DNA from 2 places in the Arsenicicoccus sp. UBA7492 genome. Region 1 is predicted to be linked to the other one. Evidence: riboswitches for the same ligand, from Rfam matches in the RefSeq annotation. Region 1 holds a riboswitch; the other holds the start of a gene.

Evidence for each region. Region 1 has a riboswitch for thiamine pyrophosphate ahead of thiM (hydroxyethylthiazole kinase). Riboswitches for the same ligand answer to the same signal wherever they lie in the genome.
Region 2: it holds a riboswitch for thiamine pyrophosphate, as region 1 does, so the genes downstream of both, B4E97_RS11680 (ECF transporter S component) here and thiM (hydroxyethylthiazole kinase) in region 1, are expected to answer to the same signal.

What each region holds. Positions count from the first base shown of each region.
Region 1 covers NZ_DLOE01000043.1:54,231-68,411, forward strand. Annotated here, with positions in the region: gene B4E97_RS12655 (inorganic phosphate transporter) at 1-166, opposite strand, end outside; gene clpB (ATP-dependent chaperone ClpB) at 400-2,964, shown strand; gene bioD (dethiobiotin synthase) at 3,003-3,710, opposite strand; gene B4E97_RS12670 (adenosylmethionine--8-amino-7-oxononanoate transaminase) at 3,724-5,055, opposite strand; gene B4E97_RS12675 (amino acid permease) at 5,213-6,664, shown strand; gene tenA (thiaminase II) at 6,683-7,330, opposite strand; gene thiD (bifunctional hydroxymethylpyrimidine kinase/phosphomethylpyrimidine kinase) at 7,334-8,155, opposite strand; gene thiE (thiamine phosphate synthase) at 8,152-8,871, opposite strand; gene thiM (hydroxyethylthiazole kinase) at 8,868-9,692, opposite strand; TPP riboswitch at 9,682-9,780, opposite strand; gene B4E97_RS12700 (hypothetical protein) at 10,111-10,374, shown strand; gene B4E97_RS12705 (exodeoxyribonuclease III) at 10,397-11,191, opposite strand; gene B4E97_RS12710 (SDR family NAD(P)-dependent oxidoreductase) at 11,240-12,016, shown strand; gene pyrE (orotate phosphoribosyltransferase) at 12,054-12,623, shown strand; gene B4E97_RS12720 (LemA family protein) at 12,778-13,635, shown strand; gene B4E97_RS12725 (DedA family protein) at 13,722-14,181, opposite strand, start outside.
Region 2 covers NZ_DLOE01000039.1:102,085-116,265, forward strand. Annotated here, with positions in the region: gene B4E97_RS11670 (hypothetical protein) at 1-1,002, shown strand, start outside; gene B4E97_RS11675 (ATP-binding cassette domain-containing protein) at 1,195-3,435, opposite strand; gene B4E97_RS11680 (ECF transporter S component) at 3,416-4,081, opposite strand; TPP riboswitch at 4,129-4,234, opposite strand; gene B4E97_RS11685 (DUF4235 domain-containing protein) at 4,273-4,587, shown strand; gene B4E97_RS11690 (hypothetical protein) at 4,725-5,237, opposite strand; gene B4E97_RS11695 (FtsX-like permease family protein) at 5,287-7,896, opposite strand; gene B4E97_RS11700 (ABC transporter ATP-binding protein) at 7,893-8,657, opposite strand; gene B4E97_RS11705 (response regulator) at 8,791-9,465, opposite strand; gene B4E97_RS11710 (sensor histidine kinase) at 9,462-10,754, opposite strand; gene B4E97_RS11715 (hypothetical protein) at 11,197-11,922, shown strand; gene hutI (imidazolonepropionase) at 12,051-13,295, opposite strand; gene B4E97_RS11725 (formimidoylglutamate deiminase) at 13,292-14,181, opposite strand, start outside.

The DNA of each region.
Region 1 (14,181 bases):
CGATGAGGTTGAGGATGCCGGAGAGGGCGACCGCGGTCTTGGGCTTGAGGGCACCGGTCGCGATGGACGTCGCCATCGCGTTGCCGGTGTCGTGGAAGCCGTTGGTGAAGTCGAAGGCCAGAGCCGTGATGACCACCAGCACGAGGAGGATGAGGGAAACGTCCACGGGACCTATTGTGCGGCGCGAAACCACGACCGCGAACCGGGGGCCTGACGCCGCGGCGTGCAGTCACCAGCTGTTCACCCTGATGTCGCACGATGTTCGGCCGTCGGAACGGCTCGGTGGCCGACGCATTCAGGGTTGAGCGGAATAGGCTCAACTCTGTCGAGGTTGCACCAGGTGAGGCCGGGCCTTCCGGCATACACCCCTTGTCCGTCCCACCAGAGGAGCCGCCCCACATGGAGCTGACCACCAAGTCGGCCGAGGCCGTCAACGCGGCCGTGCACGACGCCACCGCAGCGCACCACGCGCAGGTGGAGCCCGCCCACCTCCTGCTCGCCCTGCTCGGCCAGCAGGACACCACCACCGGACCGCTGATCACCGCGTCCGGCGCCGACCCGCAGGCCGTGGGCCGCGCCGCCGCCCAGGTGCTCGCCGGCCTCCCGACCGTGTCCGGGTCCACCAGCACCCCCGGGGCCTCCCAGGCCACCGCGTCCGTCCTGCAGCAGGCCGGCAACGCGGCCGCGGCGATGGGCGACACCTACATCTCGACCGACCAGCTGCTGGCGGCGGTCGCCCGCGCCGGACGCTTCGGCCTCGACCCCGACGCGATCGAGGCGCAGATCCCCCAGGTCCGTGGCGGCCGCAAGGTCACGTCCGCGACGCCCGAGGGCACCTTCGAGGCCCTCGAGAAGTACGGCACGGACCTGACCCAGGTGGCCCGCGACGGCAAGCTCGACCCGGTCATCGGCCGTGACTCCGAGATCCGCCGCGTCGTGCAGGTCCTGTCCCGGCGCACCAAGAACAACCCCGTCCTCATCGGGGACCCCGGCGTCGGCAAGACGGCCGTCGTCGAGGGCCTCGCCCAGCGCATCGTCGCCGGGGACGTCCCGGAGAGCCTGCGCAACAAGCGGCTCATCTCCCTCGACCTCGGTGCGATGGTCGCCGGGGCCAAGTACCGCGGCGAGTTCGAGGAGCGGCTCAAGGCCGTCCTCGACGAGATCCGCCAGTCCGACGGCGAGATCGTCACCTTCATCGACGAGATCCACACGATCGTGGGCGCCGGCGCCTCCGGCGACTCGTCCATGGACGCGGGCAACATGCTCAAGCCCCTCCTGGCCCGCGGCGAGCTGCGGCTCATCGGCGCGACCACCCTGGACGAGTACCGCGAGAACATCGAGAAGGACTCGGCCCTGGAGCGGCGCTTCCAGCAGGTCTTCGTGGGCGAGCCGTCCGTCGAGGACACCGTCGCGATCCTGCGTGGGCTCAAGGAGCGCTACGAGGCGCACCACAAGGTCGCGATCTCCGACTCGGCCCTCGTGGCCGCGGCCGCGCTGTCCGACCGCTACATCACCGGCCGCAAGCTCCCCGACAAGGCCATCGACCTCGTCGACGAGGCGGCGTCGCGGCTGCGCATGGAGATCGACTCCTCGCCCGTCGAGATCGACGAGCTCCGCCGCCAGGTCGACCGCCTCAAGATGGAGGAGCTGCACCTGGAGCAGGAGACCGACGACGCCTCTCGCGAGCGGCTGGCGCGGCTCCGCAAGGAGATCGCCGACCGCAGCGAGGAGCTCGCGGGTCTCAACGCCCGCTGGGAGGCCGAGAAGGCCGGCCTCAACCGGGTCGGTGAGCTCAAGGCTCAGCTCGACGAGGCACGCTCGCGCGCGGACATGATGGTCCGCGAGGGCCGGCTCAACGATGCGGCTCCGATCATGTATGGCGAGATCCCCCGCCTCGAGCGTGAGGTCGAAGCGGCTCAGGCCGCCGAGTCCGAGGCGGCCGTCTCGGCGGTCGCCACGGGTGGGCCGATGGTGCAGGAGCAGGTCGACGCCGACGCCATCGCCGAGGTCATCTCCGCGTGGACCGGCATCCCCGCCGGCCGTCTGCTCGAGGGTGAGACCGAGAAGCTGCTGCACATGGAGGAGGTCATCGGCGAGCGGCTGATCGGCCAGGCCGCCGCGGTGCAGGCCGTGTCCGACGCGGTCCGGCGCTCGCGGGCCGGGGTCGCGGATCCCGACCGTCCGACCGGGTCCTTCCTCTTCCTCGGCCCCACCGGTGTCGGCAAGACCGAGCTGGCCAAGTCGCTCGCCGACTTCCTCTTCGACGACGAGCGCGCCATGGTCCGCATCGACATGTCGGAGTACTCCGAGCGGCACTCGGTGGCCCGCCTCGTGGGTGCACCTCCCGGCTACGTCGGCTACGAGGAGGGCGGGCAGCTGACCGAGGCCGTGCGGCGTCGTCCCTACAGCGTGGTGCTGCTCGACGAGGTGGAGAAGGCGCACCCGGAGACCTTCGACATCCTGCTGCAGGTCCTCGACGACGGTCGTCTCACCGACGGCCAGGGGCGGACGGTCGACTTCCGCAACGTCATCCTCGTGATGACCTCCAACCTCGGGTCGCAGTTCCTCGTTGACCCGACGCTGGACGAGACCGCCAAGCGCGACGCCGTCATGGCGACCGTGCGGACGGCGTTCAAGCCGGAGTTCCTCAACCGCCTCGACGAGGTCGTGATCTTCGACCCGCTGTCGATGGCGGAGCTCGGCCACATCGTCGAGCTGCAGGTCGCCGAGATGGGCCGTCGCCTGGCCGATCGCCGGATCACCCTGGAGGTCACCGAGGCCGCGCGGGAGTGGCTGGCCCTCACCGGCTACGACCCGGCCTACGGCGCCCGTCCGCTGCGCCGGCTGGTGCAGCGCGAGATCGGCGACCGCCTCGCCAAGGCGCTGCTCGGCGGCGACGTCCGCGACGGCCAGACGGTGGTCGTCGACCGCGACGGTGACACCGACGCGCTGACCCTGCGCTGACTCTGCGCTGACGCGCCCCTGGCCAGGTCGCTGCGGCTCTAGAAGATCGGCAACCAGGCGCCGGCGCGGTCCTGGAAGGTCTGGGCGTCCCACGACCCGGCCCCGGCCGGGATCCGACCGAGCAGGGGTGCGCCGGTCACCTCCGGCAGGTCCTCCAGGTTGAGCCGCATGGCCAGGTCGGGGTCCTCGGGCCACGAGCCGATCACGAACCCCAGGCAGTCCAGGCCGCGCAGCTGCAGCGCCTCGGCCGTCAGCGCCGAGTGGTTGAGGGTGCCGAGCCCGGCGGTGGCCACCACGACGACGCCGACCCGCAGGCCGAGCTCCTGGACGCACAGGGCCAGGTCGGCCAGGGTGCCACCGGCCAGGTCGAGCCGGACCAGCAGCCCACCGGCACCCTCGACGAGGACCAGGTCGACGTCCCCGCGCCGCGACACCTGGGCGACCTGGGACGCCAGGACCGGCACCGGCGGGACGTCGATGCCGGCGTGCCGGGCGGCCCTGTCCGGCGCGAGCGGGTCGGGCAGGCGCACCAGCTCGTGCGTCTGCACGTCACCGGCGAGGCGGCGCACCTCGGCCAGGTCAGCGTCCTCGTCCGGCCCGACCCCCGTCTGGCAGGGCTTGACCACGGCCACGCGCAGGCCCTGCTCGCGGAACCCGACGGCGAGGGCTGCGGTCGCGACGGTCTTGCCCACGTCGGTGCCGGTGCCTGTGACGACGATGACGGGGGCGGTGCTCTCGGTGCTCATGGCCACCAGCCTCTCAGCCGTGCGCCAGCGCGACGGCCTCGACCAGCGCCCGGGTGATGGTGGCGACGTCGGTGTCCGCGCACGCGTACGGCGGCATCGTGTAGACGAGGTCCCGGAACGGCCGCACCCAGACACCCCGGTCCAGGGCCGCCTCGGTCACCTCGGTGACCCGGACGGGCTCGTCCAGCTGTATGACGCCCACGGCGCCCAGCACGCGCACGTCCCGCACGTGGCGGAGGGATCGAGCAGGTGCGAGCCCGGTGCGCAGCCCCCGCTCGATGCGGGCGACCTCGGACGCCCAGCCGCGGGCCTCGAGCAGGTCCAGCGAGGCGAGGGCGACGGCGCACGCCAGGGGGTTGCCCATGAACGTCGGCCCGTGCATCAGCGCCCCGGCCGCGCCGCCACTGACCGTGCGGGCCACCTCGCTGGTGCACAGCGTCGCCGCCAGCGTGAGATAGCCGCCGGTCAGGGCCTTGCCGACCGTCATGATGTCCGGCACGATCCCGCACCGGTCCGAGGCCCACAGCGTCCCCGTGCGGCCGAAGCCCGTCGCGATCTCGTCCACCACGAGCAGCGCGCCCGACTCGCGGGCCAGCGACGCGAGCACCCGCACGGCGTACGGGCTGTAGACGTGCATCCCGCCCGCGCCCTGCAGGATCGGCTCGACCACGACCGCCGCGGCGTCGGCGGCGTGCTCGGCATACAGCCGGCGCGTCTCCCGCTCCCAGGCCGCCATCTCGGGATCGCTGCCGTCCCGGTCGAGGCCGCCGGGTGGTCGCGGCGCGAAGACCTGCTCGGGCAGGACGCCGGTGAACAACGAGTGCATGCCGCCCTCGGGGTCGCACACGCTCATCGGGGCGAAGGTGTCGCCGTGGTAGCCGCCGCGGATCGTGAACATGCGTCGCCGGGGCCGCCCGAGGGCGACGTGGTGCTGCCAGGCCATCTTGAGGGCGACCTCGACGGCCACGGACCCCGAGTCGGCGAGGAAGACGTGCTGGAGCGGGGACTCGTCGCCGTCACCACGTGGGGCGAGCTCGACCAGCCGCCGGCCGAGGCGGATCGCGGGCTCGTGCGTCAGTCCGCCGAACATCACGTGGCTCATCCGGCTCAGCTGGTCGTGCGCGGCCGCGTCGAGCTCCGGGACGGCATACCCGTGGATGGCACACCACCAGGAGGACATGGCGTCCACGACCTCGTGGGTCTCGCCGTCGACGTCCAGCCGCAGCCGCACCCCCTCGGCGGAGCGCACGAGGTGAGGCGCCGTGGTGGCGGGAAAGGTCGAGTAGGGGTGCCAGAGGTGATCCCGGTCCCAGTCGCGCAGCAGCGTCTCCTGAACAGTGTTCATGACGCCAGTATCGCTTCTCGCGCAGCGGAGCTCGCGGCCGCGCTCACCTGGGGTGTGCAAGGCTGCACCCCGCCCGAGGAGCTATGCGGACCCACGCATACACTCCAAAAGGGGTCCCACACCGTCGTGGACCCGCACCCACCACAGCGAGGTCAGCATGGCAACCCTTGATGCTCACTCTCCCGGGACACACCCCGCGCCCGAGTCCGGTGACCAGCTCCAGCGAAACCTGTCCAACCGCCACGTCCAGCTCATCGCCATCGGCGGAGCGATCGGCACCGGCCTGTTCATGGGCTCCGGCAAGACGATCCACGCCGCGGGCCCCTCGATCCTGCTCGTCTACCTCACCGTCGGCGTCATGCTCTTCTTCGTCATGCGCGCCATGGGGGAGCTGCTCCTGCACAACCTCGACTACAAGTCCTTCCAGGACTTCTGCGCCGAGATGCTCGGCCCCTGGGCCGGATTCATGTCCGGCTGGACCTACTGGCTGTGCTGGGTCGTCACCGGCATGGCCGAGATCATCGCCGTCACCGGCTACTGGAACTTCTGGGTCAACCCCGACCACCCCACCGAGATGAAGCCCCTCTCGCTGGTCCTCGCCGTGGTCATGCTCGGGTTCCTGCTGTTCCTCAACCTGCTCACCGTCAGGCTGTTCGGCGAGATGGAGTTCTGGTTCGCGATCATCAAGGTCATCGCGATCGTCGCCCTGATCATCATGGGCATCTGGATGCTCGTCACGGTCTTCACCTCCCCGGACGGCACCAAGGCCTCGATCACCTACCTCTGGGACCGTGGCGGCTTCTTCCCCAAGGGCCTCGACGGGTTCGGCGCCGGCTTCCAGATCGCCGTGTTCGCGTTCGTCGGCATCGAGCTCGTCGGCACCACCGCCGCCGAGACCAAGGACCCCACCACGACCCTGCCGCGGGCCATCAACTCGATCCCGGTCCGCATCATCGTGTTCTACGTCCTGGCGCTGCTGGTCATCATGACCGTCACGCCCTGGGACAAGATCGACGCCGGGCAGTCGCCGTTCGTCAACCTGTTCAGCCTCGCCGGGCTCGCCGCCGCCGCCACGGTCATGAACTTCGTGGTGCTGACCTCGGCGTCGTCGAGCTGCAACTCCGGGCTGTTCTCCACGTCACGCATGCTGTACGGCCTCTCGCACAAGGGCATGGCGCCCCGCGCGTTCGGCCGCCTGTCGCGCCACAAGGTCCCGCAGAACGGCCTGTTCGTCTCGGTGCTGCTGGTCGCCACGTCGATCCTGCTCATGCTCGACGACTCCGTCATGGGCGCCTTCACGGTCGTCACCACGATCTCGGCCGTGCTGTTCATCTTCGTCTGGGGCCTGATCCTGCTCAGCTACATCGTCTACCTGCGCCGTCACCCGGAGGCTCACGCGCGGTCGGTCTACAAGATGCCGGGGGCGCACTTCATGCCGTATGTCGTCCTGGCGTTCTTCGCCGTGGTGCTGGTGCTCCTGACCCAGGAGAAGGACACCCTCCAGGCGCTGCTGGTCACACCCGTCTGGTTCGTCATCCTCGTCGGCGCGTGGTTCGCGGTGCGCAACCGTGTGCACCACGACAGCTCGACCACCGAGCTCGTGGACTGACCCGACCCGCCGGGGGACTCAGACCGGCCAGGTCTCCCGGCGCCAGGCGGCGTCCCAGAACATCCACTCGTAGCGCGCCGCCGTGGAGTAGGCCTCGTGCATCCGTTCCATGGTGGCGTCGTCGGCGCCCTCGGCGCACCGGTCGACGATCGCCTTGGCGCGGCCCACCGAGGCGGCGAACTCCTCGTCGGAGTACATCCCGATCCAGTCGCCGTAGGCATGGCCGTCGAGCGAGCCGGCCTGGCTCAGCAGGTGGTCGCCCACGTCCTGGTAGATCCAGAAGCAGGGCAGCACGCCGGCTGCGGCCACGGCATACGAGCCCTGGGTGGTCAGCGACGACAGGTAGGACGTGTAGGCGAGGCAGCTGGGGGAGCGGCGCGCAGCCGCGAGGTCGGCGACGTGCGCGCCGTGCAGCTCCCGCTCGACCACGACCGTGGTGCGGGCCGACTCCGCCCAGAACAGCATCTCGTCGGGGTCGGTGGCCTGCCCGGCGAGGGTCGCGAGCACCCGGCCGTAGTCCGCGAGGTAGAGCGCGTCCTGCGCCATGTAGTAGGTGAAGCGCTCGCGGTCGAGCGTGCCGTCGGCCAGGCCCTGCACGAACGGCAGCTCGTCGATCGCGGACCGGACGTCGGCGGTGCGCGCCCAGGCGTCGGTGGTGAAGGTCATCGGTCAGCTCCAGACGTCGTGGAAGTGGTGGACCGGGCCGTGCCCGTGCCCGACGTGCAGCTCGTCGGCGTGCCGCAGCGCCTCGGTGAGCCAGGCCTTGGCGTCGCGGCAGGTCGTCTCCCAGTCGGGACGCCGTGGACGCAGGGCTGCGAGGGCGGAGGACAGGGTGCACCCGGTGCCGTGCGTATGCCGGGTGGCCACCCACTCGGCCGTGATCAGCACCTGGCCACGGGCGTCGGCGAGGACGTCGGTCGCCTGCTCGCTGCCGGTGTGGTGTCCGCCCTTGACGTAGGCGCGGCGTGCTCCGGCCGCGACGAGCGCCCGCGCCTGGTCGACCATCTCGTCGACGCTTCCGGCCGGCTCGGCGTCGAGCAGCACCGCGGCCTCGGGCAGGTTGGGCGTGATGATGCTCGCGAGCGGGACGAGCTCGCGCACGGCCGCGACGGCGGACTCGTCGAGCAGCCTGTCGCCGCTGGTCGCCACCATGACGGGGTCGAGCACGATCGGCGTCTCGCCCGCCTCCTCGGCGCGCAGCCGCTGCAGCACCCGTCCGACGGCCGCGGTGACCTCGGCGTCGGCGAGCATGCCGATCTTGACGGCGTCGGGGGTGATGTCGGCCAGCAGCGTCTCCAGCTGGGCGGTGACGAAGTCGGCGGGCACGACGTGCACCCCGGTCACGCCCTGCGTGGACTGCGCGGTGAGCGCGGTGATGACGCACATGCCGTAGGCGCCCAGCGCGGAGAAGGTCTTGAGGTCGGCCTGGATGCCGGCGCCGCCCGAGGGATCGCTGCCGGCGATGGAGAGGACCGTGGTCGGGGCGGTCATCGCGCCTCTCCCCGTGGTCGGTCGGGCGCCTGGGCCGTATGCCGCTCCGCCGCCTCGCGCCACCGCGCCAGCAGCGTGGCCGCCGCCTCGCGGGGGTCGGGCGCGGCGCAGACGGCGCTGACGACGGCGGCCCCGTCGACGCCGGTGGCCGGGAGCAGGCCGATGCGCGACGCGTGGATGCCGCCGATGGCGACCGTCGGCCAGGGGCTGGCGGCGACGAGCGCCGCGATGCCCTCGGGGCCGGCGGGGGTCGCGGCGTCGGGCTTGGTGGCCTGCTCCCACACCGGTCCCAGGCCGAGGTAGTCGACGGTGCCCTCGGGCAGGGCCCGGGCCGCCTCGACGTGAGCGGGGGTCTGGCAGGAGAGCCCGAGGAGGCGGTCGGGCCCGAGGAGCTCGCGCGCCCGCTCGGGGGACAGGTCGCTCTGGCCGATGTGGGCGCCCGCGGCCCCGGTTGCCTCGACGAGGTCGACCCGGTCGTTGACGACGACGGGGACGCCGGTGCCCTCGAGCGCCCGGATCACCGACCGCGTGAGGCGCAGGATCCGCTCGTCGTCGGCCCGGGGGTCACGCACCTGCACGAGGGTCGCGCCCCCGTCCACGGCGGCGCGGGCGACCCGCGCGACCTGGTCGTCGCCGCCGCACATGGCCGTGTCGGTGACGAGGTAGAGCGTGAGGTCGAGATCGCGTCCCTCGAGGACGGACCGCTGACCGGTCATGAGAGCACCAGCCCGGAGGCGAGCTCGTCGGGGGTGACCAGGCTCAGCTCGTCGAGCAGCGCCACGGCGAAGCTGCCGGGCCCCCGAGCCGCGCGGGCGGCGCGCTCGGCGGCCACCGTCAGCAGCCCCGTCGCGCTCGTGGCGGCGAGCAGCGCGTCGTCGCACACGGCCGCGAAGCCCGCCATCAGGGCGCCGAGGGCGCAGCCCACCCCGGTGACCTTGGTCATCACGGGGTCGCCGTTGTGCACCCGGACCAGGCGCTCGCCGTCCGTGAGGTGGTCGACGGCGCCGCTGACCGCGACGACCGTGCGGCGGGAGGTGGCGAGCTCGCGGGCGCGGTCCAGGACCTCCTCGGGCGAGTCGGCGCTGTCGACCCCGCGACCTCCGAGACCGCCCAGCAGCCCCGCGATCTCGGAGGCGTTGCCGCGCACGATCGTCGGCGCGTGCAGGTCCATGAGCGAGACCGCGACCCCGGTGCGCCAGGCCAGGCCGCCGGCGGCGACCGGGTCGAGCACCCACGGCGTGCCGGCGGCCTGCGCGCCCGTGACGGCGGCCCGCATGGCGGCCGTCGTGTCGTCGTACGGCGTCCCGGTGTTGACCAGCACGCCGCCCGCGACCCGGGCGAAGGCCTCCGCCTCGTGCGGGTTGTCCACCATGGCGGGGGCGGCGCCGGCGGCCAGCAGGACGTTGGCCGTCCACTGGGCCACGACGATGTTGGTGAGGCTCTGGACCAGAGGCGTGGTGGCCCTGAGCCGGGCGAGCGCCTCGGCCACCTCGTCGGGGGTGACTGCGGCCACCGGGTCCACGGATGCGTCCGTCATACGACGTCCCTTCGCTAGCACGACCTAGATCAGGTGCGACGGGTGTGATCTCAGCCCGGCCGACGGCCAGGCACCCCGCGTCTCCTCGCACCCTAACGGACGCGGTCGGCGAGGGGACCACGGGGCCCCACGGGAGGTTGTCCACAGGCCCGGCCGCCGACGCGTGGATCCGCGCCGTCGTCCACAGGCCCCGGGCCGGGGGTGGTGGCCCAGCCCGGGGCTGGTGACGATCGCTGCATGGACACCACACCCACCACCGCCGACATCCCGCTCACCCTCGACGAGATGCTCGAGGGACGTTCGATGCGCGACGTCGTCCACCTGCGGCGAGCCATCCAGGCCACGATGCCGCCGCCCGGGCCGCGCGACCGACGTCGCCGTCCTGGTCGGCGACCTCAACGGGCACCTCGTCGCCCCCATGTCCTTCCGGGACCTGCCGTCCCCCTGCGATCCCGCCCACGTGCGAGTGCTCCTCGAGGTGGTCGCCGAGGTGCTGGGTGAGCATGCGACGGTCGCCACCCTGCTCGTGCGGCCCGGGCCGGCGCACGCGATCGCCGCCGATCGCGCGTGGCAGGAGGTCGCGCAGAGGTGCTGGCAGGAGAAGGGGGTGATCGACCTCGGGTGCTTCGTCGTCGGCACCCACGGCGTGGACCTGCTCCCCAGGCTGGAGCTCGTCGCCTGAGGCGCTGCCCGGGGCGATACCCCTAGGCGTCGAGGTCGACGATCACCGGGGCGTGGTCGCTCGCGCCCTTGCCCTTGCGCTCCTCGCGGTCGATGGACGCGCCCGTCACCCGGCTCGCGAGCGCGGGGCTCGCCAGGCAGAAGTCGATGCGCATGCCCTGCTTCTTGGGGAAGCGCAGCTGGGTGTAGTCCCAGTAGGTGTAGGTGCGGGGCTCGGACGTGTAGGGCCGGACCACGTCGGCGAAGCCCGCGGCCACCACGGCCGCGAAGGCCTCGCGCTCCGGGACCGAGACGTGCGTCTTGCCCTCGAAGAAGGCCATGTCCCAGACGTCCTCGTCCTGCGGGGCGACGTTCCAGTCACCCATGAGCGCGACCTGGGCCCCGGGGTCCTCGGCGAGCCAGCGCTCGCCGTCCGCCCTGAGCCGGGCGAGCCAGTCGAGCTTGTAGGCGTAGTGGGGGTGCCCGAGCTCGCGCCCGTTGGGGACGTAGAGCGACCAGACGCACACCCCGTCGCACGTCGCTCCGAGCGCCCGAGCCTCGGCGACCGGCTCCGGCTCGCCGTACGTCGGCATGTGCTCGAAGCCGACCTGCACGTCCGTGAGCCCGACGCGAGAGGCGATGGCGACGCCGTTCCACTGGTTGAGGCCGTGGTGGGCGACCTCGTAGCCCGCCTGCTCGAACGGCAGCATCGGGAACTGCGCGTCCTTGCACTTGGTCTCCTGCATGGCCAGCACGTCCACGTCATGGCGCTCGAGGAAGGCGACGACGCGGTCGACGCGGGTCCGGATGCTGTTGACGTTCCAGGTTGCGATGCGCACCTCGCCAACCTACCGGAGGCGCCTGGCCAAGCCTCTACGCTGTCGCTCATGGCAACTGCACTCGTCACCGGCGCGTCCGCCGGCATCGGCCTGGCCTTCGTCCGTGAGCTGGCCTGCCGCGGCCACGACCTCGTCCTGGTCGCCCGCAACCGCGACCGGCTGCAGGAGGTCGCCGACGACCTGCGGGACCTGCACGGCACGAGCTGCGAGATCCTCGTCGCGGACGTCGCCGAGCGCGACCAGCTGCAGCGCGTGGCGGACCGGGTCGCCGACCAGGCACGCCCGGTGGACCTCGTCGTCAACAACGCCGGCTACGGCCTCAAGACGGACTTCCTGCGCACCCCGATCGAGCGGGAGGAGCACCACCTGATGATCCACACCCGCGCGGTGCTCGTGGTGTCGCAGGCCGCGGCGCTGGCGATGCGCGAGCGGGGGCGAGGGGCCGTCGTCAACGTCTCGTCGGTGGCGTCGTTCGTGCAGATGGGGACCTACTCCGCCGCCAAGGCGTGGTGCACGACCTTCACCGAGGGCCTGGCCAACGAGCTGCAGGGCACCGGGGTCACCGCCACGGCGCTGTGCCCGGGCTTCACGCACACGGAGTTCCACCAGCGGGCCTCGATGAACATGTCCCACCTGCCCGACGCCGCGTGGCTCGACGCCGACCGGCTCGTGCAGGACTGCCTGGACGACGTCGCCCGCGGTCGTGCGCTGAGCGTGCCCGGCGGGGTCTACAAGGCTGTCGTGGGAATCGTCCAGGTGGCGCCGCGGGGGATCGTCCGCCGGGTCAGTGGGCGCCTGGCCTCGGGTCGCCGCACCGCCCGCTGAGCCCGCCCCCGCCGGGCCGCAACTAGGCTGGGGCCTCATGAACACCGCGCCCACGAACCCCGCCGACGCCCGCGCCCGCCTGCTTGAGATCATCAAGGACAAGGCGATCGTCCACGGTCGCGTCACCCTGTCCTCCGGCAAGGAGGCCGACTACTACGTCGACCTGCGGCGCATCACCCTCGACGGCGAGGCGGCGCCCCTGGTCGGCATCGTGATGCGCGACCTCACCAGGGACCTGGCGTATGACGCCGTGGGCGGCCTCACGCTCGGCGCCGACCCCGTCGCCACGTCGATGCTGCACGCGTCCGCCGCCGCAGGCGAGCGGCTCGACGCGTTCGTCGTCCGCAAGGCCGGCAAGGCGCACGGCCTGCAGCAGCGCATCGAGGGTCCGTCGATCCGCGGTCGTCGCGTGCTGGTCGTCGAGGACACCACGACCACGGGCGGCTCGCCGCTCGACGCCGTCGCCGCCGCCCGCGAGGACGGGGCCGAGGTGGTGGCCGTGGCCACCATCGCCGACCGCGCGACCGGCGCCGGCGAGCGCATCCAGGACGAGGCCGGGGTGCCCTACCTGCACGTCTACTCCCTGGAGGAGCTCGGCCTCGCCTGACCGGCTGACCGGCTCACCGGCTCACCGGCGGGGCGGTCCCGGCCGCCGGGTGCCGCAGGGAACGCCGGAGGGCGGCGGCTCGTCATACGGTCAACCGCCGTGATCGGCCGACTAGGCTGATCACGACCTCAGTCCCGCTCTGGAGGGAGCCGACGTGACACCCGTCCACATCACGCTGATCGTCCTGCTCGTCATCATCGCCCTGATCGTCATGTGGCTCGTCGGCATGCACAACAGCCTCATCGGGCTGCGCAACCGCACGCAGGAGTCCTGGCGCCAGATCGACGTCGAGCTCAAGCGGCGGCACGACCTGATCCCCAACCTCGTCGAGACCGTCAAGGGCTTCGCGACCCACGAGCGCGGCACGCTCGACGACGTGATGCGCGCGCGGTCCGCCGCCGTCAGCGCCGGGGGCAGCCCCGCCGAGACCGCCGCCGCGGAGCAGCAGCTCACCGGCGCCGTGGGCCGCCTGATGGCCGTCGCCGAGGCCTACCCGCAGCTCCAGGCCAACTCGAACTTCCTGGCCCTGCAGCAGGAGCTCGCCTCCACCGAGGACCGCATCGCCTCCGGGCGCCGCTACTACAACGCCACGGTGCGCGAGCTCAACACCAAGGTCGAGTCCTTCCCGAGCAACATGATCGCCAAGCAGTTCGGGATCCACCAGGAGCAGTACTTCGAGGCCGAGGCGCAGGCGCGCAGCACCCCTCAGGTCAACTTCGACACCAACTCGCCGCGCACCTACGAGTCCGCCCCCGAGCCCCAGCACGGTGGTCCCTCGCAGGGCGCCACCCCGGCCGCTCCGGCCCAGCCGGCCGCGCCCGCCCAGGCGCCCGGTCTCGGTCAGCCGGGCACGGCGGAGGGCGCTCACGCCCCGGCCGGCGGTCTGCCCGCCGGTGCCGCTGACAACGCTCAGGGCGCCGGTCGTCAGGGCGGCGTCCCAGACACCAACCCGCACCAGGAGGGCGGCGCCCTCAGCTGGCCGTCCACCCAGCCGGACAAGCCCCAGCAGTAGTCACCAGCACGAAGGACGCCCACCCCCGATCCAGGGGGTCGGCGTCCTTCGTCGTCGCGTCGGGTGGTCGGCCGGCTCTCGCCCGGTCAGGCCTCGTGGCGGGTGCTGCCCGCGCCCGGCGTCGGGTCGATGGTGGCGCGGCCCTTGCGGCGCTTGTGCATCCACCACTCGAAAACCATGGGGAGCACCGAGATGGCGACGATCAGCAGGATCGCGGTCTCGAGGTTGTTCTGCACCGCGGGGATGGCGCCCAGGAAGTAGCCGAGCAGGGTCACGCCGCAGGCCCACAGCACCGCGCCGACCGCCGACCAGGTGAAGAACCGCTTGCGGTCCATCTGGCCGACGCCCGCGACGACCGTGATGAAGGTCCGCACGATCGGCACGAACCGACCGATGACCAGGGCCTTGTTGCCGTACTGGTCGAAGAAGGCGATGGTCTGGTCGAAGTACTTCTTCTTGAGGAAGCGCCCGTCGCGGTTGTAGAGCGGGGTCCCGATGGCCCGCCCGATCTCGTAGCCCACCACGTTGCCGGCGAACGCGGCGATC
Region 2 (14,181 bases), on a different contig from region 1:
ACGGGCCTGGCCGAGAACGTGCGACTGTACTGGGCCTGGCCCAACGCCGCCACGAGCTCGTCAGGCAGCACCCCGGCGATCAACCGGTGGGAGGTCTGGGCTCGCCCCAAGGGCTCGACCGTCCCCTTCAAGCTGGTCCAGGGCGGGATCCCAGCCAACGACCGGGACCAGTGGGTCAGCTATATCGCCATGAACAACGCCGGGTATGGCCCGGGCACCTATGAGTTCGTCGTGCGTGTCTACCCCTTCGCCGGTAGCACGAAGTACGCCGAGAGCACCGGGATGTGGTACGCGACGCGCCCCACCGGACCGTGGGAGCCCACTCTGGACACGGGCATCTTCCACGCGGGCCAGCGCCTGGTCCCGGGCCGGACAGTCGGCGGAGCCTTGTACGTCAAGAATGCCTCCCCCGACACCGCCATGCTGACGATCGGGGCCGTTCCTGGCAGCGACGCCGTCTCCGACCCGCTCGCCGAGGTGCTGCACCTGGCCGCCGGCATCGGCGGCGCCGCCACGCCGACCGAGACCTCGCCGACCGCCGCCAGCCTCGCCGCGAGGGGAGGAGATCTGACCACGGGCGCCGTCCGCCCGGGCCAGGTCGTCCGCGTGGAGGTTGCCGCGCTCCTGGCGGGCGCCGTCGGCGATGTCGACCGGACGCTGGCCGAAAATCACACGTGGACGGATCCGATCAGGGTGTCGATGGCGATGACGCCGGCCGATCTCGCTCCGCCGAGCACCGGCGTGACTGGAGCAGACGTGGGTCAGACAGGTGGCAGTGACGGCTCGGTGCCCCGCGGGGACGCGTTCGGCGTGTCCTCGGGGCCGCTCTCCGGAGCCCTGGCGCACACGGGGGCCGACGTGATCGTGCTTCTCGCCGCGGGTGGCACAGCCGTGGGCGTCGGCATGCTGCTGATCGCCCTGGCCCGACGACGGCGCGAGGACGAAGACGACACCGCGTCCGGCACACCCCTTCCACCCACTGGTCAGATACCGACTCCCTGACCGCCCACTGGTCAGATGCCGAGCACCTACCCGTGGCCAGAACTGACCACTCGGCGGCGGACGCCGAGGCGGGCCGGACTCCCCCCTCGGGAGCCCGACCCGCTGGCCGTGGGGGCGTCACGGATGACGTTGCTGATACCCACTAGGCGTTACCCAGAGTAGTCGAGACCCGTCACCAGGACTAGGGATCCATTACCTCCCCAGAAGGTGCCCCACAGCCGCCGCGGCGGCGAGCGTCACGGCGCACACCACGACCCACAGGTCCCTCCGGCCCCACCGCGCGGGCTCCGCCCACGTGCGCCGCCCCGACCGCACCACGGGCGACGAGTAGCCCCGCGCCTCCATCGCCACCGCGAGCCGCCCCGCCTGCCGCAACGCCTGCACCAGCAGGGCAAAGGTCAGCACGACCGCGTCCTTGACCCCCCGCCCCAGGACACCACGCGCCCGGCGCACCGCGCGCAGGTCGCCAAAGGTCGACCGCAGCTGGTCGAACCTCTGCAGCGCCACCACCGCCGCCACCACCGGACGTGCCGGCAGCCGCAGTCGCTGCCCGAGCTGGTCCCCCAGCGAGAACGGCTCGAGGTAGCCCGCCAGCACCACGCCGGGCAGCGCCGCCGACGTCATGCGCAGCGCGGGCAGCAGCGCCGCGACGGGATCACGCGTCTCGGCCCACCACCAGTTGGACCACCACAACGAGGCCGCGCCGATCGCCACCGGGGTGAGCCGCAGCACCGGCTGCGGCCAGCGCACCCCGCACAGCACGAGGAGCAGCGCCAGCTCGGCCCCGAGCAGACCCAGCCCCGCCGGCACCGTGGGCACGACCAACCCGACCACCATCGCCACCAGGCTCACCAGCATCAGCGGCAGGGCCGAGGCGTATGCCGCCAGCCCCTGCGCACGACGGCGCACCGGCTCTGCGCCGGCCTGCGGCCTCGCGAGCACGAGCTCGCGGGTGCAGCGCGACGCCAGGCTGCGGTCGTGCGTGGACACCACCACGGTCGTCCCTGCGGCGCGGGCCGCCTCGACGACCCCGGTGACGGCGGCCCACGTGTGGCGGTCCTGGCCGACGGTGGGCTCGTCGAGCAGGAGCACGGACGGGCCGTGGGCGAGGGCGGCGACGAGCGAGAGACGTCGCTGCTCACCCCCCGAGAGGGTGTGCGGGTCGGCGTCGCGGCGGTCGCCGAGGCCGAGCACCTCGAGCAGCGCCCCGGCCCGGGCTGCGAGGGCGTCCTCGTCCTGGCCGAGCGCCCGACCGGTCAGCATCACCTCGTCGACGACGGTCCGGGCGGTGATCGGCAGCTCGGGTCGTTGGGGCACCCACCCGACCGCTGCGGCAAGCTCCGCAGCCCGCCAGCCATGCGGCGCCTCGCGGTCGCCGGCCCCCAGCCGCACCGTGCCGGACGTCGGCTCGAGCAGCCCGGCGGCGCAGGCCACCAGCGTGGACTTGCCGGCGCCCGAGTGGCCGGTGACGGCCACCGCCTCCCCCGGCGAGGCCTCCAGCGCCACGTCCTGCAGCACGAGCTGCGGCGGGTGCACCGCCTGCCACGAGGCCAGCCCGGGCTGCACCTGGCGCAGCACCGCGTCGATCGAGGCCGTCACCCCGCCCGGCCGGACCGGGGTCACCAGCCCGGTCGCCACCTCCATCGACGACGGCGGCGGCGCCCCCGGCACCCACAGGCCCAGCTCTGCCAGCCGCTCCCCCTCGGCGGCCAGCGTCGACGTCATCGGGCCGTCCGCCACCACCCGACCGCCGTCGCCCAGCACGACGAGCCGGTCGCAGACGTCCACCCAGTGCGCGAGCTGGTGCTCGACGACCACCAGGGTGGCCCCCACCTCGGCGACGGCCAGGGCCACCGCCGACCGGACCGCCTCCGCGGCCTGGGGGTCGAGCATCGAGCAGGGCTCGTCGAGCAGCACGAGGCCCGGGTCGAGGGCGAGCACGCCCGCGAGCGCGAGGCGCTGGGTCTCGCCGCCGGACAGGGCGCGCGTCTCGCGGTCCACGGCATACGGGAAGGACACGGAGTCCAGCGCCGCCCGCACCCGCTCCCACAGCGGCCCGCGTGGCACGCCGGCGTTCTCGGGGCCGAAGGCCACGTCGCGCCCCACGGTCCGCGCGACCACCGCGTCGTCGGGATCCTGCAGGAGCAGGCCCACCTGCCGCGACACCCGCACCTGCCCCGTCTGGTCACCGCCACCCGTGTCGGCGAGCACGCCGGCCAGCGCCCGGAGCAGGGTCGACTTGCCGGACCCGCTGGCGCCCGCGAGCAGCACCCGCTCCCCCGGCGCCACGCGCAGCGACACCGCGTCGAGGACCGGGCGGGCGGCGCCATACGGGAGCCAGGTGAGGTCGTCGACCTCGACGAGAGCCCCCCTCGGACCCTCGTCGAGGTCGAGACCACGCTCGAGGGAGGCGTCAGCGGCCGTGGGACTCACGCGCCTCGCGGCCCGCGGGGAAGGCGTCGATCACGCCCGTCCGGGCCAGCGCCCGCACGAGCGCGGCGCCCCCGAGGCCGGCGATCACCGCGCACGAGATCATGCCGAAGCCGAGGTAGACGAGCTTGTGGATCCAGGCGAGCTGCGGGACGTACTGCCACCACTCGTAGAGGCAGATCTCCAGGACGGCACCGAGCACGCCGCCCAGCACCGCGGCCACCATGTCGAACCGCCGCCAGCGCCAGACCCACATCGCCAGCTCGACGCCGAGCGCCTGCAGCAGCCCGGACAGCATCACGAGCCAGCCCCACTTGTTGCCGAGCAGCGTCTCGACGCTCGCCGCGATCAGCTCGACGTAGAGGGCCGCGCCGGGACGCCGGATCAGCAGCGCGCCGGCCACGGCGGGGAGCACCCACACGCCGAGCGCGAGCGAGCCGATCGGGGCATAGCCGACGGCGGCCGCCTCGACGACGTGGTAGAGGGTGCTGTCCCACCCCCAGAAGGCGACGCCCAGCGCGACGGCGAGGACGGCGCCGAGGACGAGGTCGATGCCTCGCCATGACATGAGGGCCCCCGTGGCGAGCGCGGACGGTCGTGCGTGCTGGCCCGGCCGCGCGGTGGCGGCGGAGCCGGTGGTGTTCGGCATACGAGATCTCCTGGTCGGTCACCAAGAGGGAAGGTGACCCCTCGGGTCGCCTCGAGAATCCGACTCCCTAGCGCCGGTGCTAACCGGATCAGGTGCGGAGGGTCTGCGGTCGCCCGCACTCTCAGCGCGATCTGCGCTCCCCTGTCGTGTGAAACGTGACGCTACCGCGAAGATCGTGTGAGACTCAACGCATGGGACCTAACGTGTGGAAGCTCATTGGCACCGGCGCCGCCATGCTGGCCGGCATGGTGGCCAACAAGATCGTCAACTCGGGCTGGCAGAAGGCCACGGGCAAGGAGGCCCCCTCCGACCCCACCAACCCCGACGTGGACTGGAAGGAAGCGCTGGCCTTCGCGGCGTTCTCCGGTCTCGTGATCGGCATCGCGCGCCTGGTGGCGCAGCGTCAGGCGGCCAAGGGGTTCGTCTCCGCGGTCAAGCGCCAGAGCAACGACATCGGTGACGTCGACCTGCAGGCGCAGATCGACGCCCGCACCAACAAGGCCTGATCACCCCGTCCGTCACGCGAGTCGCCCCGACCGGTCCATCGGTCGGGGCGACTCGCTGCTGCTGGGCGGTATGACGGGCCTGGGGGTCTGCGGGCCTGGGTGCGTGGCGGCCTCGGGCCTGGGGTACGTGGCGGCGATCAGGCGGGGGTGCGCAGGGCCGCCAGCCGCCGGTCGAGCTGGTCCAGCCGCAGCGCCACCCGCAGCCGGCGCCGGGTCGGGTCGGGCTCGAGCGCCACGTCGTCGCCGTCGCGCAGCACCTCGGGCAGCTCGACGAGCAGGAGCCGGGACAGGCCCGCCAGCCGCTCGGGGTCGGTGACCAGCCTCGGGTCGTCGAGCACGCCGCGCGCCCGCGCCAGCACCCGGTCGAGCCAGGTCTCGACGTCCCAGCCGAGCGCTCCCCGGCGGTCGTCGAGCCAGTCGCCGACCGCCCCGACCTGGCGGCGCAGGTGCCACAGGTGGTCGGGCTCGTCGGTCGGGACGTGGTCGGCCGGCAGGGCGAGCCCGCCGAGGTAGCCCGCGATCCCGAGGCCCGCGCGCAGCGGCGCCGGCAGCGGGAGGGCGGCGAGCAGCGTGCCGGCACCGACCGTCAGCGCGCGCACGTGGCGCGGTGACGTGGCCGCGGCGTAGACCTCGCGCTCGACCCGACCCATCTCGTCCCTCCTTCCTGCCAGCCTAGGCCCGGGGCCTGGGAGCCGCGTGTCAGTCGGTGGCCAGCGCCGCGGACGGGCTCACCCGCGCGGCCCGACGAGCCGGTATGACGGACGCCAGCCACCCCGCGGCGAGCGCCACGGCGGCGACGAGCCCCAGCCGCGCCCAAGGGATCTCGGTGGTGATGGTCATCTCGCTGCCGAAGAGCGCGTAGGCCCCGCCGAGGCCGTAGGCCACCCCCAGCGCGAGCCCCACGATCGTGCCCACGCCCGCCAGCGTCAGCGCCTCGAGCCCGAGCGTGCTGCGCAGCTGGCGGCGCGTGAGGCCGAGGGCGCGCAGCAGGCCGGACTCCTGGGTGCGCTCGAGCACCGAGAGGCCGAGGGTGTTGCCGATGCCGACCAGCGCGACCAGCACGGCGATGCCGAGCAGGCCGGTGACGACGAGCAGGACGACGTCCATGATCCGCTCCATCTCGGCGCGCTGGGTGGCGACCCCCTGGACCTGGGCGCCCTGGATGGCGACGGCGTCCTGGGCGAGCTGCTCCGACGCGGTGGCCGCGTCCTTGACCTCGGCGAACCTGATCCACGCGGACCCCTTGGCCTGGGGGTCGAGGCGCCGCACGGTGGCCGCCGTGACGACCGGTGCGTCCGCATGGTCCGCGCTGACGTCGGCGCGCAGGTCGAGCCGCGTCGCGCCGTGGGCGAGGGTCACGGTGTCGCCGGTCCGCAGGCCGGAGCTCGCCGGCAGGAGCACGGTGTGGTCGTCGAGCCCGGCAAAGAGCTGCGGCCGGCGCGAGACCTGCACCGCCGCGTCGTCGGCGCCGGTGACGGTGGTCTGCCCGCCGCTCGATCCGCCGGCCTGACCGTCGCTCTGCCCACCGCTCTGGCCGACGTGCACCGGCCGTCCGCCGTGGGTCAGCGTGGCCGGGGCGTCGACGACGAGGGTGGCCGCACCGACGACGCTGCTGCGCCGCAGGGTGTCGAGGTCACGCTGCGCCAGGCCCTGCGGCGCCTGCACGAGGGCGTCCACGGGGGTCTGCTTGTCGAGCGCGTCGGTGGCCGAGCGCACCCCTGTCGCCGAGCCCACGCTCATCATCGTGATCAGCGTGACCCCGACGAGCAGGGCGCTCGCGGTGGCCGCGGCCCGAGCGGGGTTGCGGCCGGCGTTGTCGACGGCGAGCGACCCGGGGACGCCGCCGAGGCGGGCGGGCAGCGCACCGACGGCGCGGGCGAGGCCGGGCACCACCACGGGGGCGACCATGAGCACGCCGAGGAAGGACAGGAGTCCACCGGGGATGCCCGTCACGAGCTGGTGCTGGAGGGCGCCGTGCACGAGCAGCCCGAACCCACCTGCCGCGAGGACCGATCCGACCCCGACGCGCAGGGCGCGGACGCGCCGCACCCGCGTCGCGGTCTCGGGGCGCAGGGCCGCGAGCGGCTTGACGCGCGTCGCCGCGCGGGCCGGGGCGAGGCTCGCCACGAGGGTGACCAGGATGCCCGTCGCGAGGGGAGCCAGGACCGAGAGCGGGGTGACGACCAGGCTGCCGAGGTCCATGTCGGTGCCGTGCGAGAGCTGCACGAGCGTCGCCGCCAGACCCGCGCCGAGCGCCAGCCCCGCGACGGAGCCGAGGACGCCGACGAGCAGCGCCTCGGCCACGACGGACCCGCGCACCTGCCGCCGCTCGGCGCCGATGCAGCGCAGGAGCGCGAGCTGACGGGTGCGCTGGGCGACGAGGATCGCAAAGGTGTTGGCGATGACCAGCGCCGAGACGAACACGGCGATGAGCGCGAAGACGAGCAGCATCGCGGTGAGCTGCGTGACGCCCTGGACCATCTGGGTCACGCGGTGGTCCTTCTCCTGCTGGCCGGTGCGGACCGTGAGGCCCTTGGCTGCGGGGAGACCGGCGACGGAGGCGCGCAGCTGCTCGTCGTCCACGGCCGCGCCGCCCGGAGCCTGCGTCAGGTCGAGCTCCCGATAGCCCGTGGTGCCCGTCCAGGCCCAGATGTCCTGGTCCTGGGCGAAGGCCACCGGCATCCCCTGGCCCTGCACGACGTCACGCCCCGGCTTGACGATGCCGACGACCGTGGCCTCGGCCGGACGGGCCTCCTGCGGCCGCTGCTCGGTGCCGGTGCCAGGGCTGGTGCCGGTGCCGCGCTGCAGCAGGCGGGTCGTGCTGCCCACTGCGAGCTTGCGCGCCGAGGCGACCCAGTCCACGACGGCGATCTCGCCGCGGCGGGCGGGCAGGCGACCGGCCGTGAGCGTCGTCGTCCCGGACAGCTGCGGCACTGACCGCAGCACGAGGGAGGCCTCGCGACCCCCGAGGTCCTGCTGGACGGCCCCGCCGGCCACCGTGCGCACGGAGGCACCCGGGTGGGCGCGCGTCACCTGCGCGGCGAGCCCGGGGGGTATGACGGCCGGGCCGCCGCGAGGCGCGCCCCCCACGCCCGAGGACCCGTCCGGCGTGGTGACGACCACGCTCGCTCGGCCCACCGAGCCGGCGGCGTCGCGCGCCAGGGACTCGCGGAAGGTGTCGCCCACCATGAACGTGGCCGCGACGAAGGCGATGCCCATCGTGATGGCGACCAGGACGCTGACGAAGCGCCGGGCCTGACCGTGGATCATGCTGGCCGCCAGGGAGATCGAGGTGCGCACGGCGATCACGCCCCCAGCCCGCGCAGGGCGGCCAGCACGTCGTCGGCGGTGGGGTGCCGCAGCTCCCCCGCCATGCGACCGTCCGCGAGGAGCAGCACGCGGTCGGCATACGTCGCGGCCCCGGGGTCGTGGGTCACCATCACGACGGTCTGGCCCAGCTCACGCACGCAGCGCCGAAGGAAGTCCAGCAGCTCGTGCCCGGTCACGCTGTCGAGGGCGCCCGTCGGCTCGTCGGCAAAGATCACGCGCGGCCGCATGACGAGGGCGCGGGCCACCGCCACGCGCTGCTGCTGCCCGCCGGAGAGCTCGGTCGGCTTGTGCCCCAGACGATCTGTCAGGCCCAGCACCCGCACCACATGCTCGAACCATTCGCGGTCGGGGGTGCGGCCCGCGAGGCGCAGGGGCAGGGTGATGTTGGCCTCGGCGGTCAGCGTCGGGAGCAGGTTGAAGGCCTGGAAGACGAACCCCACCTGCTCGCGCCGCAGCAGCGTCAGCCGCGTGTCGTCAAGCGTGGTGAGGTCGGTGTCGCCGACCCAGACCTGCCCGCTCGTGACGTCGTCGAGGCCCGCCGCGCAGTGCATCAGCGTCGACTTGCCGGACCCCGACGGGCCCATGATCGCGGTGAGCTCCCCCTCGGCGATCTCCACGTCCACGTGGTCCAGGGCGACGACGCGGGTGTCGCCGCTGCCATAGGTCTTGGTGAGGTCACGCGCGCGCACGGCCGCGCGGGTCACGGTGGTCGGGCTGGTGGTCGGGCTGGTGGTCGTCATCGGGTCGCTCCGTCTGGTCGTCGGACATCGCTGGTGCGCGGTCGATGTCGACGCTAGGGAGCGGCCGGTGTCGCCCGGATCGACCTGCGGTCTCGACCCCGGGGGCGACCCGAGGACCACGGGCGCAGCGGGCCTACGACTGCGGTCGCACGAGCCCTGTGTCGTAGGCGAGGACGACCATCTGCACCCGGTCTCGCAGGTGGAGCTTGGCGAGGATCCGCCCGACGTGGGTCTTGACGGTGGCCTCGGCCACATAGAGCTCGGCCGCGATCTCCTGGTTGGAGCGCCCCTGCCCCACCGCGAGCAGCACCTCGCGCTCCCGCTCGGTCAGCGGGGCGAGCCGCTCCTCGGCGCTCCGCAGGGGCTCGTGCTCGTCGGGCAGCCCGGGCAGGAACCTCTCGAGCAGGCGCCGGGTCGCGCTCGGGGCGACGACCGAGTCTCCTTGGTGCACAGCGCGTATGGCGGCCAGCAGCTCCGCCGGGCCCGCGTCCTTGAGGAGGAAGCCGCCGGCACCGGCCTTGAGCGCGGTGTGGACGTACTCGTCGAGGTCGAAGGTCGTGAGCACGAGGACCTTGGCCGCGGCGCCCGAGGCCACGATCCGTCGGGTCGCCTCAACGCCGTCCATGCGTGGCATCCGGATGTCCATGAGCACCACGTCGGCCTGCGCGGCCAGCTCGACCGCCGCCGCGCCGTCGCCCACCTCACCCACGACCTGCATGTCGGGCTGGGCGTCCAGCACCATCCGGAAGCCCATCCGCACCAGCTCCTGGTCGTCCGCCAGCAGCAGCCTGATCTGCTCGTCGCTCACTCGCGCTCCCGTCGTCGTCCCGTCGTGACCGGGACCGGCACGGTGGGCGCCGTCGGCGGCGCCTCCGGGTCCCGCGTCGGCAGGCTAGCAAGCACCTCGAAGCCACCCCCGACCCGCTCCCGGGCCGTGAAGGTCCCGCCGATCGACGCCATCCGCTCGCGCATCCCGATCAGCCCATGGCCGCGCCCGTCCGACCCGCCACCTGGACCCCGACCCGTGTCGCGCACGGCCAGCTCGACCCGGTCCGGGTGGTGAGCGAGCTCGACCCGCACGGTCGCCGCCGGTCCCGCGTGCTTGAGGGCGTTGGTCAGCGCCTCCTGCACCACGCGGTAGGCCGCCATCTGCTGCGCCGGCCCGAGCGCCTCGTGCACCCGCTCGTCGCCGACCTGCGTCAGGGTCGCCGGCAAGCCCGCGTCGTTGACGTGCGCCACCAGCTCCTCTACCTGCTCGAGCGTGGCCTGCGGGGTGTAGGCCGCCGCCTCCCCCTCCTCGCGCAGCACCCCCACGAGGCGCCGGGTCTCGCCGAGCGCGCCCCGGGCGGTGTCGCCGATCGTGGCGAGCGTCCGGGCGGCGACCATGCGCGAGGCGTCGACGTCACCGTGCTCCACGGCATACGACGCTCCGTCCGCCTGGACCACGATCACGCTGAGCGAGTGCGCGACGACGTCATGCATCTCGCGCGCGATCCGGGCCCGCTCCTCCTGCGCGGCGAGGCGCGCCATCGAGTCGTGTTCGCGCTCCAGGGAGTCCGCCCGGTCGCGCAGGCTCTGCACCATGTCGCGCCGCTGCCTCGCGAGGGCCCCGGGCACGAAGCACGCGACGCTCATGGCGGCGACGAACACCCAGCTGATGACGGCGTACTCCACGCGCTGCGCGCCGGCAGGCCGGACCCAGTTGTAGGTCCAGTCCCAGGCGCCCACCACCCCGCCGACCAGCGCGGCCGCGAGCCACCAGTAGCGCCACCGCGGGTGCCCGTGGGCCGCGACCGCGTAGAGCATCATGAGCGCCGCGAGGTTCTGGGGCATGACGTTGTCAGCGATCACGAGCTGGACCACGCAGCCGAGCGCGACCGCCACAATGGCCGGGTCGGGCCTGGTGCGGCGCCACACGAGGGGCAGGCTGGTGCCGAGGAGGGTCCACGCGAGCCAGCCCACCCAGCCGACGGTGAGCTCGTCGAGCACGCCTGCCGACACGACGAGGCAGAGCAGGGTGACGACCCCCGCCCAGAAGGCGTCGACCAGCATGACGTGCTCGCGGAGCCACCGCTGGAGCCTTAAGAACGCACGCATCCCTCCACGCTAGAGGTGCGGGCGGCGCCGGGTCGTCATACCGCGGTCTGATCCTCCCCCTCCACTCTGGGTCCTCTGCCACCGCCCCCGCCGACGCCCACCCCCACGCCCTACGCTCTCGGCCCCCCACCACTCGTTGAGAGGCGACAGATGGGGGTTCTGGGCGCGTCATAACCCCCATCTGTCGCCTCTCATTGGGCGGCGGCAGCGCTGTGGATAACCTCTCAGATCAGATTTGCTACCATTTACGATAATTTGCGTGCGCTCACCTTCGCCCCTGCCCGCCCCGTATGACGCCGAGCCCTTCAGGACGTCCGACGCCATGGCATCCGGGATCTCACGCGATCGACTGCGAGCGTCCGACACTCGAGCCCCTCATTACGGCGTCAGATCCCCGCTCCCTCTCCTCGGCATCGAGCAGGCCGCGAAGGACGCGTTGCCGGTGCTGCCGCCGGCGCACGCGTTCAGCAACGTGACGGCCGCCCGGCTCATGGGGATGCCCTGGCCGACGCGGTGGACACCCGACGAGCCGGTTCACGTGGTCACCCGGAGCGGACAGTTCCACCTCGAGCGGCCGGGGATCGTCAACCACCGCGGGCTGCAGCGCCGCGGAACGATCCTCCTGGAGAACGGCCTGACCTGCACCGATGACCTCCACACCTGGGCCGACGCCGCCGCGTCGCTGTCGGTGGACGAGCTGATCGCAGCGGGCGACTGGATCCTCCGACCACGCTCCACCCGCACCGTCGGGGACCTGGCGAGCGTCCTGCCTCGCAGGATGCGCGGCGTGCGCACGGCGCGGGCGGCACTGCTGGAGATCCGTCCTGGATCGGCGAGTCCCATGGAGACCAAGACCCGACTTCAGCTGGTGCGCGGGGGCCTGCCCGAGCCGGAGCTCAACGTGACCGTGACGGACGAGGGAGGGTGGCTGGGGATCGTGGACCCGTTCTGGAGGCGGTGGCGGTTGGTGGTGGAGTACGACGGTCGTCACCACGTGGAGCGTCAAAAGACCTGGGAGCGAGACGTGGCACGGGAGAGGGCCTTTCGCGATGCGGGGTACGACTACGAGCGCCTCATCAGCATCAACGTCAACGGCCGCACCCCCGACGCCCTGGCGATCGTGCGACGTGCCCTGGTGCGCGCCGGGTGGCTTCCAGGGGTGGCGTGACGCCGGCACGGGCCTCCCACGTGGGTCGCTCCGCCCATCCCCCTCGTTGAGAGGCGACAAATGGGGGCTATCCAGGCCTCATAACCCCCATTTGTCGCCTCTCAACGAGAAAGGCGGGAGGGGTGGGGTCAGGCGGGTGGGGTGAGGTCGAGGGCGGTCGCGATGGGGACGCCGGCACGATAGCTCAGGTGCACGTAGGACGGGGCGTCGAGCACCGTCAGGTCCGCGCGTGCGCCCACGGCGAGGTGGCCGACGTCGTTGCGCCGCAGCGCGCGAGCCCCGCCGAGGGTCACCGCGAGGAGGGCCTCGGCGGGCGTCATACCCATCTCGCGCACGGCCAGGGCCACCACGAAGGGGATCGACGAGGAGTAGCAGGTGCCCGGGTTGCAGTCGGTCGCGAGCGCCACCGAGACCCCGGCGTCGAGCAGGGCGCGCGCGTCGGGATAGGGCGAGCGGGTGGAGAACTCGACGCCGGGCAGCAGGGTGGCGGTCGTGGTGCCGGCCGCCCCCACGAGCGCGTCCACGTCGGCCGTCGACAGATAGGTGCAGTGGTCGACCGACGCCGCCTCGAGCTCGCACGCCAGCTGGACCCCCGGGCCGTGGCCGAGCTGGTTGCCGTGGACGCGCAGCTCCAGCCCCGCCTCGCGGCACGCGAGCAGCACCGCCCGCGCCTCGTCGCCGTCGAACGCGTGCGCCGACGCCGGCTCGCAGAACACGTCGCCCCACACCGCGTAGGGCGCGCACGCCTCCAGCATCGGTCCGGTCACCAGGGACACGTAGTCCGCACGGCGGGAACGGAACTCAGGCGGGACGACGTGCGCCCCGAGGAAGGTCGTCTCCTCGATCCCGGCCTCGCACGCCAGGCGCAGCGCCCGCGCCTCGTCGTCCACGGTGAGCCCGTAGCCGGACTTGACCTCGACGGTGGTCGTGCCCTGCGCGCGCATCTCGAGGACGCGGTCGAGCAGCAGGTCGAGCAGCTCCTCGTCGGACGCGGCGCGGGTGGCGGCCACGGACACGGCGATCCCGCCCCCGTCGTAGGGCTGCCCCGTCATCCGCGCCGCGAACTCCTCGCCGCGGTCCCCCGCGAACATCAGGTGGGCGTGCGAGTCGACGAATCCCGGCACCACGCAACGGCCCCCGACGGACAGCACCTCGTCGGCCGCGGGTGCGTCGGCCGCGCGCCCCACCCAGGCGACGTTGCCGCGGTCGGGCACCGGCTCGCCCTCGATCATCCGGTATGCCGACGCGCCCGCCGCAGGGACCTCCTCGAGCACGACGGCGGCGTCCTGCAGGACTCCGAGGGGCGATTCGTCGCCGAGCTCGGGCGAGCAGGTGACGAGCTGGCCGATGTCGGTGACGAGGACTGCGGTCACGGCTCCTCCAGGAGGGCGTCGAGGGCGGTGCGGAGCATGAGGGCGACCGAGCCGATGCGGTGGCGGCCGCCCTCGACGACGGGCTGGCCGCCGACGACGACGGTGTCGACGTCGCCCGCGGTGGCGGCGAAGACGACCTGCGCGGGCTTGGCGCCGACGGTGCGGACGCTGTCGAGGCGGACGTTGCACAGGTCGGCGAGCGCCCCGACCTCGAGGCGGCCGCCGTCCTCCCAGCCGAGCGAGGCATAGCCCTGACGGGTGCCGAAGGCGACGAGCTCGGCGGGGTCGAAGCGTCCGCGCTCGTTGGTCATGAGGCGTTCGTGCATCTCGAGGGAGCGCAGCTCGCCCCAGGGGTCGATGGACACGTGCTGGTCGGTGCCGATCGACAGGCGGGCGCCGGCGCGGTGCAGGTCGCGGGCGGGCCCGATGCCGTCGGCGAGGTCCCGCTCGGTGAGGGGGCAGAAGCACGCGCCGGTACCGCTCTCGCCGAGCAGCCGCACGTCCTCGTCGGTCAGGTGGGTGGCGTGGACGGCCGTGGTGGTGGGCCCGAGCACGCCCTGCTCGTGCAGCAGCTGGGTCGGGGTGCGGCCGTAGCAGGCGAGGGTGGCGGCGTTCTCGGCGAGCTGCTCGGACAGGTGCACGTGCAGCGGCACCGGCGACGGGTGCACCCCGAGCCCGGTGCGCGCGGCCTCGGCCACGACGCCGAGCTGCTCGCGGGGCACGGCCCGCACGGAGTGGATCGCGGCGCCGACGCGGGACATCGGGCCCTCGCGCAGCTGGCTCACGCGGGCGGCCCAGCCCTCGGCCGTCCCGTCGCCGAACCGGCGCTGGTAGGGGTCGAGCGGCAGGTAGCCCGACCCGTCGAGCCCGCCCGTGAGATAGCAGG